2 regions of the Phytobacter cepae genome follow, and region 2 is predicted to be linked to the other one. Evidence: predicted binding sites of a transcription regulator. Region 2 holds the regulator's gene; the other holds the start of a gene.

Region 1 (7,606 bases), 2.3 Mb from region 2:
GTGATGTCCTGCGAATTGCCCTGCCTGAGTATGCGGAGGCAGCAGCATGACCGGTAAAGTCTGGCTGGTCGGTGCAGGCCCCGGCGACCCGGGGTTAATGACGGTGAAGGGACTGAACTGCCTGCGAAACGCGCAAGCGGTGGTCTTTGACAGACTCGTCAACCCGCTGTTACTGAAAGAAGCACCCACGGGCTGCGAGTTTCACGATGTGGGTAAGGAAGCCAATTGCCACCCCATTCCGCAGCCGCAAATCAATCAAATTCTGATTGATTGCGCCCGCCGTGGACTCAGAGTCGTCCGGCTTAAAGGTGGCGATCCTTTTGTTTTTGGGCGCGGTAGTGAAGAAGCACTGGCGCTACGCGAACAGGGGCTTGCGGTAGAGGTGGTTCCCGGTATTACCTCAGCAATTGGCGGTCTGGCAGCTGCCGGGATTCCTGTCACTCATCGCCACTGCGCGTCGAGTTTTCATGTGGTCACCGGGCATTTACAGGAGGGTAAAGCGCCTCAGGACTGGCATGCACTGGCGCGTTTGTCAGGCACGCTGGTCATCCTCATGGGGATGGCACAAATACGCTCCATCTGCTCTGCACTGGTTGAAGCAGGCAAATCACCCGAGACACCATCAGCAGTAGTAATGCGCGCCAGTACCCCTGAGCAGCAGGTTGTGACAGCGCCATTGTCGCAACTCGCTGAGCAAAGTGAAGCGGCGGGCTTTCACGCCCCGGCGCTGATCGTCGTTGGGGAGGTAGTGTCGTTACGAGAAATCCTGGCCTTTAGCGGATCCGCGTGACACTATCCGGTCGGTGTTGCTTTTGATGAGAGGTTGAGCGTGGCGCTGGCACTGTGTCCCGCATCCTGCGGTGAAATTATTCAGGGTTGGATTCAGGGAAGCGAGAAGCTGGTCTCCTGCCCTGTTGACTGGTACAGCGAGGTCGAAATCACCACCGGTTCACCACTTCCGGGCGAGCGCCCGCTGGTCCGGGCCATGGTGAATCTGGTATTAAAACACTGGCAGATCTCCTCTCATTATGGCCAGGAGATTCGCATTGATTGCTGCTCGACTATCCCGATTGCTAAGGGAATGGCGAGCAGTACAGCCGATATCGCGGCGACGGCGGTTGCCACCTCACGCCACTTCGGTTATTCCCTTGATGAGAACACGCTTGCCAGGCTGTGCGTGATGCTTGAGCCCACGGACAGCACGGTTTTCCGCAATCTGACCCTTTTTGATCACAACACTGCACGTACCCGTATCGCCTGCGAGGGCCTTCCGGCCATGGACATTCTGCTGCTGGAAAGCCCGCTGACCCTGCGAACCGAGGATTACCATCGCCTTGCGCGCGGGCAAATGCTGAGAGCGAATGCCCATGAACTGGATATGGCCTGGCAACAGGTGCAACAGGCCTGTGCACACAATTCGCCCACGCTACTCGCTCGCGCCGCCACACGCAGTGCGGTAGCCAGCCAAAACCTGCTGCCCAAACCTGCGTTCAGTGAACTGTTGGCATTGGTTGAAGCCTGCGATCTTTACGGATTAAATGTTGCCCACAGCGGCAGTGTCGTTGGACTGTTTCTCGACCGGCACAAACATGACGTCGAGCAAGTGAGCTGGCATCTGGATAAACCTGAATTAGTTGTGCACTGGCCGAAGCGGCATCTGTTACGGATGGTGGAAGGCGGTGTGAAGGAGGGATGAAGAAAACGGTGAGAGAGGCTCCCTCACCGTGGTCAGTCTTATTCTGCTTTCAGCTCAATTGGCTTTTGTTCGCCCATTGATTTCAGTTTCTTGGAAATCTCGCGACGTTCTTTGGAGATTTCAGCATTTTTAATGATGTAGTCATCCACGCGATCTTCGTAATCGCTTTTCATGCTGGCGATGATGCCCTGAATGGCCTCAACGCTCATACCTGGTTTGATGTAGTCGCTCAGGTTGTCCAGCAGCAGAACACGCTTCTGGTTGTCACGGATCTTTTTCTCAACGTCCTGGATTTCACGCTGCAGTTTATTCTTACGACGGAACAGACGAACAAACTCCAGAACGTCCTGGAATGAAGGCTTAGTTGTTTCCATTTTGACACCCCTGATAATGTGAGATTCGGATTCGTTAAAGCAACCGCTATAGGGTAGACCTTACTTTTAGCCGTTGCTGATGACAATGGTTTTATCCTTTTCCCTATCATAACCTCAAATCGGGCTGAATCGAAACAACCGGCCCGTTTTTCAGGATTAGATGAAGTTTATTTGCGCAATGCCCGGCAAATCAGATGCGACATTAACTCCAGCTGGCGAGCCAGTTCCATACTCAACCACACATAGCCATGGATGGAGTTCTCTACCAGGGCATCGCCCTGATGTTCACGCAACAGTTCACGCAGCTCCGCAACAATCTCATTGAGTTTTTCCGTGTTGGCGAGAATGGGTTGCGGGTTCCCCTCGTATAATGCATGGGCAATAGTGAGCAGGGTCTGCTGGGTCATCAGTTGGGTTTCACGCAGCGTGTGCGCATTGAGCATCACAAAGTGGCTGGATCGCGAAGCCCAGTGGGCATTGATTTGCAGCTCAAGCATACACACCATATTGCGGCTCACTGTCTGAATCGCTTCAAAAATTGCTTTCTGAATATGCGTTTCTTTGCTCGCCGGCGTAATCAATCCACGCATTTTTACCACGTCATTGAGGATTTTTTGTAGGTGCTTTTCCAGACGCGGGCGCTCGACCAGGTTGACGGAGAATCCCGCCTGGTAAACCCGATTGAATGCCGTGACATAGTTCGCCATCTGGATGCGCCAGTGCAAAAAAGCCCGCTGGGGCCAGATGCCGGTGAACAACATGGCGAGAAGCGAGCCAAAAATGACATCCCCGCTTCGCCAGAGCGCGGTTTCCATGTCTCCTGCAGGCGCACCGACCACCACCGAAAGGGTAATGCCAATAAGCAGGGCCTGATACGGCTTTTTTCCGAGTGCCAGCCAGCCACACAAGAACATGGCGCCAGCGCACCACAGCAGCATAAAGGGAAGAGAGAGAAGCTCAAGCTTCAGGGCCACCAGACCCAGTGCAGAACCGCAGATGGTGCCGCCGATACGGTCAAAGGCACGAGGTACAACATTCCCCCAGAAGGAAATCGGCCCCATTACCACCACCAGGGTGATTAAGGGCCAGGTCCCTTCCGGAATATTCAGCAAACGCACCAGCAAAAAGGTCAGGACAAAGGCCAGCGCAATACGTACCCCGTGAACCACGCGGTAGTGGCGATAAAGCCTGATTTCAAAAGGACTGAGTGATTTATCGGGGCGCACACCCGCTCTCCAGTCAAAAAGACGAAGGCGCAATTGTAGCGATTTTTCTGCGGCTAAGGTCACTGTTTACAACAAAAAAGGGTAACAGATGAAAACGGCCCCATCGGTTACCCTTATGATGACTGAAAAATTGTCAGGTTTTCGGCTCTACGGGGATATACATATCGATTTCCCAATAGCCCTCTTCCTCCGCACTGTTGAGATAAAGCTCGAAGCAAGGACGAAGCGCGATCTGATAGTGTTCGTCTCCCATCAGTTCGTCAAAAAACAGATCCCAGGCTTTTTCAAATTCGAGGTTATAGACTCTGGCGCGCGCAACGGCATATTCTCCGCCCGGCAGTTCGGTCTTCATCACCCCTTCACTGTTTTCCGGGATCACAAAATCGTCGGGGACGGAGACCACTATGTCGCAGCGTAACTTTTCCGCTGGCACCTCGTCCGGGTTATCGTAATAAGCACATATCCAGTCCAGTGGCTGAATTTGCTTACTCCTCACCCACATGTTCAGCTGTTCGAAACCTTGCTTAACGGTGGCATCCCAGGGCCCCACCAGATGAAACCCGGCGATAGTGCGCTTCTCAATCTGCCTGACGTGGTATTCCATGCAACCTCCTCATTTATGCTGTATTTTTATACAGCATAGTTAAGTACCGGGTGCGCAACATTAGCGACGAGTCAAATTTGTGAGCAGCCTCGCGTGCCCGCCAGCCTGCCCAACTTTATGTCACGCTTTATGATGAAAGTAGTCGCTCAGGCGAGAGAACATGCCGCCTTTACCGACATTCTCCAGAGTGACCAGCGGCCAGTGTGCGATGACTTTATCCCGGTCATACAACTGGATTTCTCCGACCCGCTGATGTGCCGCAAGAGGCGCTTCCAGGTTTTTATTATCCATCACATAGCGCGCTTTTATGTTAGGCAGCTCCGCTTTAGGCAACGTTAGCCAGAAATCTTCGTCGGTGCCGACATCCATGTGCTCTTTGTCGCCGTACCAGATACGCTCGCTGCCTACCTTTTTACCCTTGTGCAGAATTTGTACCGTATCGAAATTATCCTGACCCCAATGCAATAACTTTCTGGCCTGATCTTCACGTCCCTTGGGGCTTTCCGCTCCCATGATCACGGCAATCAGTCGACGCTGCCCGTCGACGCTGGAGGCGATGAGGTTGAATCCCGCCCCCGAGGTATGGCCGGTTTTCAGGCCATCAACGTTCAGAGATTTATCCCACAACAAGCCGTTACGGTTTTGCTGCGTGATGCCGTTCCAGGTGAGACTTTTCTCGCTGTACATATGATAAAACGCCGGTTCGCCATGAATAATGGCACGCGACAATACCGCCAGATCGTAGGCGGAACTATGCTGACCGGGTGCATCCAGACCATGTACGGTTTCAAAATGCGTATCCTGAAGGTTCAGCTTTTTGACATAGTCGTTCATCATGGCCACAAACTGCGGTTGTCCACCGGCCACATGGTCAGCCAGCGCAACACAGGCGTCATTGCCGGAATCAACAATCAGTCCGCGACTCAGATCGCGTACCGTTACCCTGTCGCCGGGTTTGATAAACATCAATGATGACCCCTCAAAGACGGGATTTCCTCTCGCCCAGGCGTCCTTTCCGACAGTGACAACGTCGTCGGCGCTGATACGGTGGCTATCGATTGCACGATCGACCACATAGCCGGTCATTAATTTCGTGAGACTGGCCGGGTTACGCTGCTGATGTTCATTGCCTGCGGTTAAGATCTGTCCGGTGGTGAAGTCCATCAATACCCAGGCTCCCGCCTGTATCGCAGGAGGTTGCGGAGCCCGTGGCATGTCTTCGGCAAACGCCAGATGAACGGTAGCTGACAGAAGTGAAAAGGCAAAAAACAAACGGCGTTTCAATGAAATATCCTCGTTAACATCAAATTCGTCGTTCTTTTTACGCAACTTCGCGTGTCGTTACCTGAACAAATTGAAAAAAAATGTGACCGGAGTCAAATTCCCATCCCTGCTTTTCAGCACAAATGCCGTCTCTGATGGGCTTTTTCTTCGGCAGAAAGAGCCTGATGGTTTACCATGTTGGGGTTAATAACGAACAGGATAAGCTCAGTGTCAGATTCCACCGCAGCGCCGACATTTCTCTTCCACGACTACGAAACTTTTGGCACCCATCCGGCGCTGGACCGACCCGCGCAGTTTGCCGCCATTCGTACCGACGTCGACTTCAATATCATTGGCGAGCCGGAAGTCTTCTTCTGTAAACCTGCCGATGATTATCTGCCGCAACCAGGCGCAGTATTGATAACGGGGATCACCCCACAGCAGGCCAAAGCCAAAGGGGTTAACGAAGCCGAGTTTGCGAAGCGTATTCATGCTCTTTTTACCGTCCCTGACACCTGCGTACTGGGTTACAACAACGTCCGCTTTGATGATGAAGTGACGCGCAATATCTTTTATCGAAACTTTTACGACCCCTACGCCTGGAGCTGGCAGAACAATAATTCACGTTGGGATTTGCTCGATGTCATGCGCGCCTGTTATGCGCTCCGCCCGGAAGGCATCAACTGGCCGGAGAATGACGATGGCCTGCCCAGCTTCAGGCTCGAACATCTCACCAAAGCTAACGGTATTGAGCACAGCAATGCCCATGATGCGATGGCTGACGTCTACGCCACCATCGCGATGGCGAAGCTGGTGAAAACGCATCAGCCGCGACTGTTTGATTACCTGCTCAGCCACCGGAGCAAACAGAAGCTGGCAACGCTGATTGACGTGCCGCAAATGGCTCCGTTAGTGCATGTTTCAGCCATGTTCGGCGCCGATCGCAGCAATACCAGTTGGGTCGCTCCGCTTGCCTGGCATCCGGAAAACCGTAATGCGGTGATCATGGTTGATTTGGCGGGAGACATGACGCCTCTGCTGGAACTGAATGCCGATGCGCTTCGGGAACGGCTCTATACGGCAAAAGCCGCGCTTGAGGGGAAATCCCCTGTTCCGGTGAAACTGGTGCACATCAATAAATGCCCGGTGCTGGCGCAGGCAAAAACGCTACGTCCTGAAGACGCTGAACGGCTGGGGGTCGACCGCAAACGCTGCCTTGATAATCTGAAAATCCTGCGCGAAAACCCGCAGGTGCGGGAAAAAGTGGTCGCCATCTTTGCGGAAGCAGAACCCTTTGTGCCTTCAGATAACGTTGACGCACAGCTCTATAATGGCTTCTTCAGCGACGCGGATCGTGCAGCTATGCGCATCGTACTGGAGACGGAACCGCGCAACCTGCCCGCACTCGACATCACCTTTGCCGATAAGCGCATCGAGAGATTACTCTTCAACTACCGGGCGCGTAATTTCCCCGGCACGCTGGATGAAATTGAACAGCAGCGCTGGATGGAACACCGTCGCGAGGTGTTTACGCCGGCATTCTTACAGGCCTATGCTGACGAATTACAGATGCTGTTTGCACAACATGCGGAAGATAAAGAGAAAGTGGCACTGCTGAATGCACTGTGGCAGTACGCCCAGGAGAGTGTATAAGGATAAAAAAAACCGGAGGCCATGGCCTCCGGTTCTTCATTTTACGCCGCGATTACTGCGGAATGTCTTCGTACTGCGGAACCGGGTTACGGAAGCTTTTGGTGACGCAAGCCAGATAGACCAGGCCAATAGCACCCCAGATAAGCCCCAGAATCATTGAGCTCTGCTCCAGGTTCACCCACAGTGCGCCAACCGTCAGGGCGCCACACATCGGCAGCACCAGATACTGGAAGTGATCTTTCAGCGTCTTGTTACGCTTCTCACGGATCCAGAACTGAGAAATCACCGACAGGTTAACAAAGGTAAAGGCCACCAGCGCACCAAAGTTAATCAGCGCAGTCGCAGTCACCAAATCAAAGTTAATCGCCAGCAGCGCAATCGCGCCCACCAGCAGAACGTTCCATGCCGGGGTACGCCATTTCGGGTGTACATAACCGAAGAAACGGGTCGGGAACACACCATCACGGCCCATCACATACATCAGACGGGAAACGCCTGCATGGGCAGCCATACCGGATGCCAGTACGGTGATGGTAGAGAAGACCAGCACGCCGAACTGGAAGGTTTTACCCGCCACGTAAAGCATGATTTCCGGCTGTGATGCATCCGGATCTTTAAAGCGAGAGATATCCGGGAAGTACAGTTGCAGGAAATAAGAGGCCACGATGAACACTAGACCACCAATCAGCGCAGTCAGGAAAATCGCTTTCGGAATCACGCGCTCGGCGTCTTTCGTCTCTTCAGAAAGAGAAGAGATGCCATCAAAGCCGAGGAACGAGAAGCACAGGAT
Region 2 (7,606 bases):
AAAATTATTGGGTATGACTCAACCAAAACTCTCTCATATGTTGCGCGGCCACTTTCGCGGAATCAGCGAAGTCAAAATGATTGAGTGTCTGACTCGCCTGGGACGCGATATACAGATTGTCGTCGGTAAACCCCGACGAACACCTGGCAGCCTTAAGGTTGTGTTTGCCTGAAGCCAGCACAAAGAAAAACCGGAGGCGCGAGGCCTCCGGTTTGTCATCAGAATGTCAGGCTCAGCTGCGCGCCCGCACCCCAGGTTTCTCTTTCACCCACCATGCCGGTTAAATCTACGTGCACGGTATTAAAGGGTGCAAAGCCAACACCGCCGGTAAAGACGTTACTTTCATCCCCTTTCACGTCCGCACGATAACCGGCGCGTACTGCCAGCCAGTTAAGCGGGCGAACTTCGGCACCCACGCCCACAAACTGAGAGTTCTTCTCACTTTTGAAGCCCTTGGTTTCGGTCAGGTCACCGTCTGCACTTAACGTCAACAGCTCGTTCTGCCACGCCACACCGGCAGTGACCAACGGGCTGATTTGGTAAGTGTCTTTATAACTCTTCACTTCACCGGTACGACGGTTTTCAACGCGGACATCTTTCGTATCGATGTTATTAGAAATAAGGTTTTGCCCGGTTAAGCCTACCGTGAAGTTTTCAGTCAGATCCGCAGCCAGACCTACGTCAATGTTGAACGAGGTATCGTCATTACGATAACGATCCTTTTTCCAGTCATTTTTGTTGTAGTCACTGATTGAGGTGGTGTAGTTATAAAGCCAGGTTTTCTGCATTTTCGGTGTTACACCCACCATCAACGGCACGCCGCCCGCTTCAAACTGGTGCGCAAAAGCCACGCCAAAATCGGAGACAATAGCAGCGCGACCTGATGCGGTAGAATTGAGGTTGTCCTTAATTTGATCGGAACCCCGCACTGCGGCATCCAACGCCCTCAGGCTTGCCGTCGCAAAATCACCCGGGTCGTTGGGATCATCCATTTCACGCAGATACTGGATATCCTGCTGATCGATAGAGGTGGTCACAAAGGCATGAGCCTGCGCTTTGGTGACAAAGGCGACCGACAACGTGTCGTTTGGAATACTAACCGCGATCCCCGCCCCCGCATTCGCACTGGCGCGCTTGCCTTTCAGGAATTCAAGGGAGTCCGCAAGATCGCCTGCGGCGCTCTGGAACTGGTTGACGGTACCAATGGGGTCAGCCAGAACATCGCCCAGTGAAAGACCATCAACAACATCGCCGTAGTAGTCGATCTTGTCATTGATGTCTTCAATTTCATTACGCAGATCGTCTTTATCGTTAATTTGCGCGGTAAAACTTGGCAGAATAACGGATATATCATCTTCAGGTTTTGCTTTTGCCAGAAGTGCCGGGTTAATTAATGCCGCACTGCCATAACTGGCAGACGCCACCCCCGTCCCCCCCATTGCATCATTACGCGCTTCCGCCCAGGTATTCGCTGCTCCCGCTTGATTGGCCACGGAAAAGGAGACAGCGATAGCGACCACTGAAAGTTTGAGTTTGTTTTTCACAATTATGCGTCTCGTAGTCAGATGAGTTTTTTTTATGCCCTGTTCCTTTTTACATGAACAGGAATGCTCTATTGCTGCGAATAACACCGGAAAAATGTCTAATTCTGCCAAACAGGTAATTACTGGCAGAAATTATAGTTATAAGAATTGACCCTCATTATTTATAGAAGACGTAATGCGATTGTGAAAGCCGGAGGAAGAAGCCCGATCTCGGCGTTTAGTGCAGAACATGGTAAAGTGAGGAATTATGCCGCCGGGAAATGAGAGGACGACAATGGACAAGACCACTTCGCAAGAGATGCTAGCGCAGGCTGAAAAACTGTGTGTGCAGCGCAATGTGCGTCTGACGCCACAGCGCCTCGAAGTTCTGCGTCTGCTAAGTCTGCGGGAAGGTGCAATAAGCGCTTATGATCTGCTGGATCTGCTGCGGGAGAGCGAACCGCAGGCGAAACCCCCTACCGTTTATCGCGCGCTGGACTTCCTTTTGGAACAGGGTTTCGTGCACAAAGTAGAGTCCACCAACAGCTACGTCCTGTGCCATCTGTTCGATCAACCGACCCACACGTCGGCCATGTTTATTTGCGACAGATGCGGCGTAGTTAAAGAAGAACAAGCGGAAGGCGCAGAAGATATTATGCATGCACTGGCGGCTAAATTAGGATTTGCCTTACGTCATAATGTCATCGAAGCACATGGTTTGTGCGCTAAATGCGCCGAAGTGGAAGCGTGTCGTCATCAGGGTGAATGCCACCATGATCACTCGATTCTGGTAAAGAAAAAACCGCGCTAGCGGCGGTTTCTCTTTTAAGCAGTGTGATTTGAAAAGAGTGGTACGTCCATGTACCGTCGGGCAGGGTAGTCACTCTAATGCATATTCAGAGGGAAAAAGGACTACCAGCGGTATTCGTTGCGGGTTTCCCAATCAACGACTTCTTTTTCCGCCTGATCTTTCTGGTAGCCATAACGTTCCTGAATTTTACCTACCAGCTGGTCGCGTTTACCTTCGATGATGGTCATATCATCGTCGGTCAATTTGCCCCACTGTTCTTTCGCTTTACCTTTGAACTGTTTCCAGTTACCGCCGATTTCGTCTTTATTCATAATCATTTCCTCATCGTTCGGTTTTGAATAGCGAGTATTCATCCATTTTTGTTACGTTCGTAATCTGCTGAACGTGATAATAATTGTAGTCACGGATAACGACGTGGTGGATTTATTCGGAATTTTTAACCATCCAGACGGTATTTTTAAGAACGTCTATCGGCAGAAAGAGAGGAGAAAAAAAGAAAGGAAAGATATCTAAGTAATTGAATTTTATTAAAAAACCGTGACAACACAGAGCGCTACCACGGCTTACAATTGAGGGTTACAGCCATTCGCCATTGCGAATCACACCGACTGCCAGACCTTCGATCGTGAAGTTTTGCTCGCGCAAATTGACCACAATCGGCGAGAACTCGCTGTTTTCAGGCAGCAATTCAACCGTATTACCCTGCTTTTTCAGTCGCTTGACGGTCACTTCATCGTCAATGCGCGCGACAACGACCTGACCATTACGTACGTCCTGCGTTTTATGCACTGCCAGCAAGTCACCGTCCATAATGCCGATGTCTTTCATGGACATTCCACTTACGCGCAGCAGAAAATCCGCATTCGGTTTGAACAGAGAAGGATCGACCTGATAATGGCCTTCAATATGCTGCTGAGCCAACAGAGGTTCACCTGCAGCAACACGGCCTACCAGCGGTAAACCGGCGTCTTCTTCGACTTCCAGCAACAAACGAATACCGCGCGATGCGCCAGAGACAATCTCAAGTACGCCTTTACGCGCCAACGCTTTTAAATGCTCTTCGGCAGCGTTTGGGGAACGGAACCCCAACTGTTGCGCGATCTCCGCACGCGTCGGCGGCATGCCGGTTTGGTTGATTCGATCGCGAATGAGATCGAACACCTCTTGCTGCCTGGCCGTTAAAGCTTTCATTCCGCCCCCTGGGTGTATATACAGTTATGCTGTTAGTATATACAGCTAAAGGCGATTTTGAAACCAAAATTACGCAAAAAACCAGCAGTTAGCGCAATTCTGGAAGGCTTATCGGAAATGGCCCCACAGCAGTGAAATCCAGGTGAAGAGAGCAACCAGAATGGTCATGAGCACCGCCGCTGAACCCATATCTTTTGCCCGTCCGGAAAGTTCATGAAAATCGGAACCAATACGGTCAACGACCGCTTCAATCGCACTGTTGAGAATTTCAACGATCATCACCAGCGCTACCGAGCCAATCAGCAATACGCGGGTGATCGCGTCGACATCAAGGAAACAAGCGATAATAATTGCCAGAATGACCGCAACGGACTCCTGACGAAAGGCAGCTTCGTTTATCCAGGCGGCACGGACGCCTTTCCAGGAGTACCCGGCTGCTTTGATAATACGGGTCATGCCAGTGGTGTTATTGGCCATTAAAAGAACCTTTTTATGTTATGAGCATCAATCTCTATGTAAGGTTATAGAGGTACAAAAGAATTTGTGCGCGCTTTCTGATATTCTTGCGGCGCATTGGCATTAATAACCAGAGGCTTTACATCCTTTATGTCCGGCTGGCCACGAATTTACTACAAATTACTTAATTTACCATTAAGCGTGCTGGTAAAAAGTAAGTCTATCCCTGCGGAACCCGCACAGGAACTGGGGCTCGATACCTCACGCCCTATTATGTATGTTTTGCCTTATAACTCTAAGGCCGACTTACTGACGTTACGCGCTCAATGTCTGGCACATGATTTGCCGGACCCGTTTGAACCGCTTGTGATCGACGGCGTGGAGCTGCCGCGATATATCTTCATTCATGGTGGGCCGCGGGTATTTACCTGGTACACACCGAAAGAAGAGTCCATCAAGCTGTTTCACGACTACCTCGATTTGCACCGTAGCCATCCCGACCTGGATGTGCAGATGGTGCCGGTTTCGATGATGTTCGGTCGTTCGCCAGGCCGCGAGAAGGGCGAAGTGAATCCGCCGCTGCGTATGCTCAATGGCATTCAGAAATTCTTTGCCATCTCCTGGCTTGGACGTGACAGCTTTGTGCGTTTCTCACCGCCAGTTTCACTGCGCCGCATGGCCACTGAACACGGCACGGATAAAATCATCGCGCAAAAACTGGCGCGCGTGGCGCGTATGCATTTTGCTCGCCAGCGTCTCGCTGCGGTGGGCCCACGGCTGCCTGCGCGTCAGGATCTGTTCAACAAGCTGCTGGCCTCGAAAGCCATTGCCCGCGCCGTTGAAGACGAAGCGCGCAGCAAGAAAATCTCCCATGATAAGGCGCAGCAAAACGCGATCGCGCTGATGGAAGAGATCGCGGCGAACTTCTCTTACGAGATGATTCGCCTCTCTGACCGTATTCTCAGCTTTACCTGGAACCGCCTGTACCAGGGCATCAACGTGCACAACGCCGAGCGCATACGCCAACTGGCCCATGACGGCCATGAAATTGTCTATGTGCCCTGCCACCGCAGCCATATGGACTACCTGCTGCTCTCTTACGTGCTCTATCATCAGGGGCTGGTGCCGCCGCACATCGCTGCCGGTATTAACCTGAACTTCTGGCCAGCAGGCCCTATCTTCCGCCGTCTGGGGGCGTTCTTTATTCGTCGCTCTTTCAAAGGCAACAAACTCTATTCCACCGTGTTCCGCGAATACCTGGGCGAACTGTTCCAGCGGGGTTATTCGGTTGAGTACTTTGTGGAAGGCGGGCGTTCACGTACCGGTCGTCTGCTGGATCCCAAAACCGGCACCCTGTCGATGACCATCCAGGCAATGCTGCGCGGGGGCACGCGTCCTATCACGCTGGTGCCTATTTATATCGGTTACGAGCACGTGATGGAAGTCGGTACCTACGCTAAAGAGCTGCGCGGGGCGACGAAAGAGAAAGAAGGCTTTATGCAGATGTTACGCGGCCTGAGCAAGCTGCGTAACCTTGGCCAGGGCTATGTGAACTTTGGCGAGCCTATCCCGCTGACGGCCTATCTTAATCAGCGAGTGCCGGAATGGCGCGAGTCTATCGATCCTATCGAAGCGGTGCGTCCGTCCTGGCTCACGCCAACCGTCAATGCTATCGCGGCCGATCTGATGGTACGCATCAACAACGCCGGGGCAGCCAATGCCATGAACCTGTGTTGTACCGCCCTGCTCGCTTCGCGCCAGCGTTCACTGACCCGTGAACAACTCACGGAGCAGCTGGACTGCTACCTGAATCTGATGCGGAATGTGCCCTATGCAGAGGATTCAACGGTGCCCACGGCCACCGCTTCTGAACTCATCGCCCACGCCCTGCAGATGAACAAGTTTGAGGTGGAGAAAGACACCATCGGCGACATCATCATTCTGCCGCGCGAACAGGCGGTGCTGATGACCTACTACCGTAACAACATCGCGCATATGTTGATGTTGCCGTCACTGATGGCCGCCATCCTCACGCAGCACCGTCACATCTCGCAGGACGAGATGCTGCGTCATGTCGAGTTGCTCTACCCGATGCTGAAAGCAGAACTGTTCCTGCGTTGGGAAAAAGAGGAGCTGGCAGGTGTGCTGGACAGTCTGGCGCAAGAGATGCTGCGTCAAGGGCTGGTCACCATCAAAGACGGGCAACTGAACATCAATCCGGCGCATTCCCGTACCTTGCAGCTGCTGGCTGCGGGTGCACGCGAAACGCTGCAGCGCTATGCCATCACCTTCTGGCTGCTGAGCGCTAACCCGTCGTTTAACCGTAGTACGCTGGAGAAAGAGAGCCGCACACTGGCTCAGCGTCTCTCGGTGCTACACGGCATTAACGCACCGGAGTTCTTCGACAAGGCGGTGTTCAGTACCCTGGTGCTGACCCTGCGTGACGAAGGTTTCATCAGTGATACCGGCGATGCGGAACCGGCGCAGACCCTGGCGGTTTATCAGTTGCTGGCGGAGTTGATTACGTCGGATGTGCGTTTGACGATTGAGAGCGCGACGCAGAGCGAATAAGGGCTGTGCTGCCTCATGCCCTCTCTCACCGGGAGAGGGAGCCTCTGTAATATTACGTTTTACAGCGATAATATTGCCCAATGAGAATAAAACAGTCACCGCGATGACAGGGTCCGGCTGAAAATCGGCGAAGCGTATCCGCAAGGCCGGGGCGACGCGCAGGGATGCGCGGCGAGGGCGGATTTACAGGGACGTTACCTCCGCCCGTCCCCGATAAGCCTGAAGGAATACGCTGAGTGAACCGCGTTAGCGGCGGTTTTCCTGGCCGGGAGCCCGGGTCGCCAGGGTGGTGGCGGTGAACCACCCTGGCACGTTCACGGGTTCTGGCGTGACAGAAAAGCAAGGAACATAAGGTGAACGGAATGCCCCTCAGAGCCGCATGTTCCCCCTCACCCTAACCCTCTCCCCGGAGGGGCGAGGGGACCGATCATGCTCGCTTTTTTTATGGGGATCCTTCTCTCTGATAGGGAGAGATAAGCGTCAGAATAGCATTATCAATAATTCAGATAACTCACTGCCAGGCCCAAAAACAGCACCAGCCCCACGTAGTTATTATTCAAAAAGGCTTTGAAACAGGCATCCCGCTCACGGTTAGCAATCAATTTTTGCTGATAAACAAAGAGCGCGCCCGCTACCAGCACCGCCCAGTAGAAGTGCCAGCCCAGCGCATTAATCTCGCCCACCGCAACCATCAGTGCCAGTACCGCAAGCTGCAAGATACCGATAATCAGCTTGTCATGGCGACCAAACAGAATCGCCGTCGACTTAATGCCTATTTTCAGATCGTCATCCCGGTCCACCATCGCATACTGGGTATCGTACGCCACGGCCCACAGGATATTAGCCAGGAACAAAATCCAGCAGCTCAGCGGCACGGATTCACTCACCGCAGCAAAGGCCATCGGGATCGACCAGCCAAACGCCGCACCCAGCACCACCTGCGGCAGGTGGGTATAGCGCTTCATGAAGGGGTAGATCCAGGCCAGCGCCAGTGCGGCGACGGAGAGCAGAATGGTCATGGTATTAAGAGTAAGCACCAGCACAAACGCCAGCA

What was found. The regulator LexA, encoded in region 2, represses DNA repair genes until DNA is damaged. The targets are predictions, from matches to a motif close to TNCTGTATGTACATACAGNA.
Region 1: sbmC (DNA gyrase inhibitor SbmC) is a predicted target of LexA. The motif match lies at 3,917-3,936, and genes of this name have one in related genera.

Annotation. Positions count from the first base shown of each region.
Region 1 is NZ_CM135107.1:1,923,431-1,931,036, reverse strand. Features, by position in the region: gene ACUY4Q_RS08905 (acetate/propionate family kinase) at 1-50, shown strand, start outside; gene cobA (uroporphyrinogen-III C-methyltransferase) at 47-790, shown strand; gene ACUY4Q_RS08895 (L-threonine kinase) at 830-1,696, shown strand; gene ACUY4Q_RS08890 (DUF496 family protein) at 1,735-2,070, opposite strand; gene ACUY4Q_RS08885 (FUSC family protein) at 2,238-3,296, opposite strand; gene sbmC (DNA gyrase inhibitor SbmC) at 3,430-3,900, opposite strand; gene dacD (serine-type D-Ala-D-Ala carboxypeptidase DacD) at 4,021-5,190, opposite strand; gene sbcB (exodeoxyribonuclease I) at 5,392-6,816, shown strand; gene ACUY4Q_RS08865 (APC family permease) at 6,869-7,606, opposite strand, start outside.
Region 2 is NZ_CM135107.1:4,775,151-4,782,756, forward strand. Features, by position in the region: gene ACUY4Q_RS22365 (helix-turn-helix domain-containing protein) at 1-172, shown strand, start outside; gene ACUY4Q_RS22370 (conjugal transfer protein TraF) at 219-1,544, opposite strand; gene zur (zinc uptake transcriptional repressor Zur) at 1,819-2,334, shown strand; gene ACUY4Q_RS22380 (CsbD family protein) at 2,436-2,645, opposite strand; gene lexA (transcriptional repressor LexA) at 2,911-3,525, opposite strand; gene ACUY4Q_RS22390 (diacylglycerol kinase) at 3,634-4,002, opposite strand; gene plsB (glycerol-3-phosphate 1-O-acyltransferase PlsB) at 4,132-6,552, shown strand; gene ubiA (4-hydroxybenzoate octaprenyltransferase) at 7,047-7,606, opposite strand, start outside.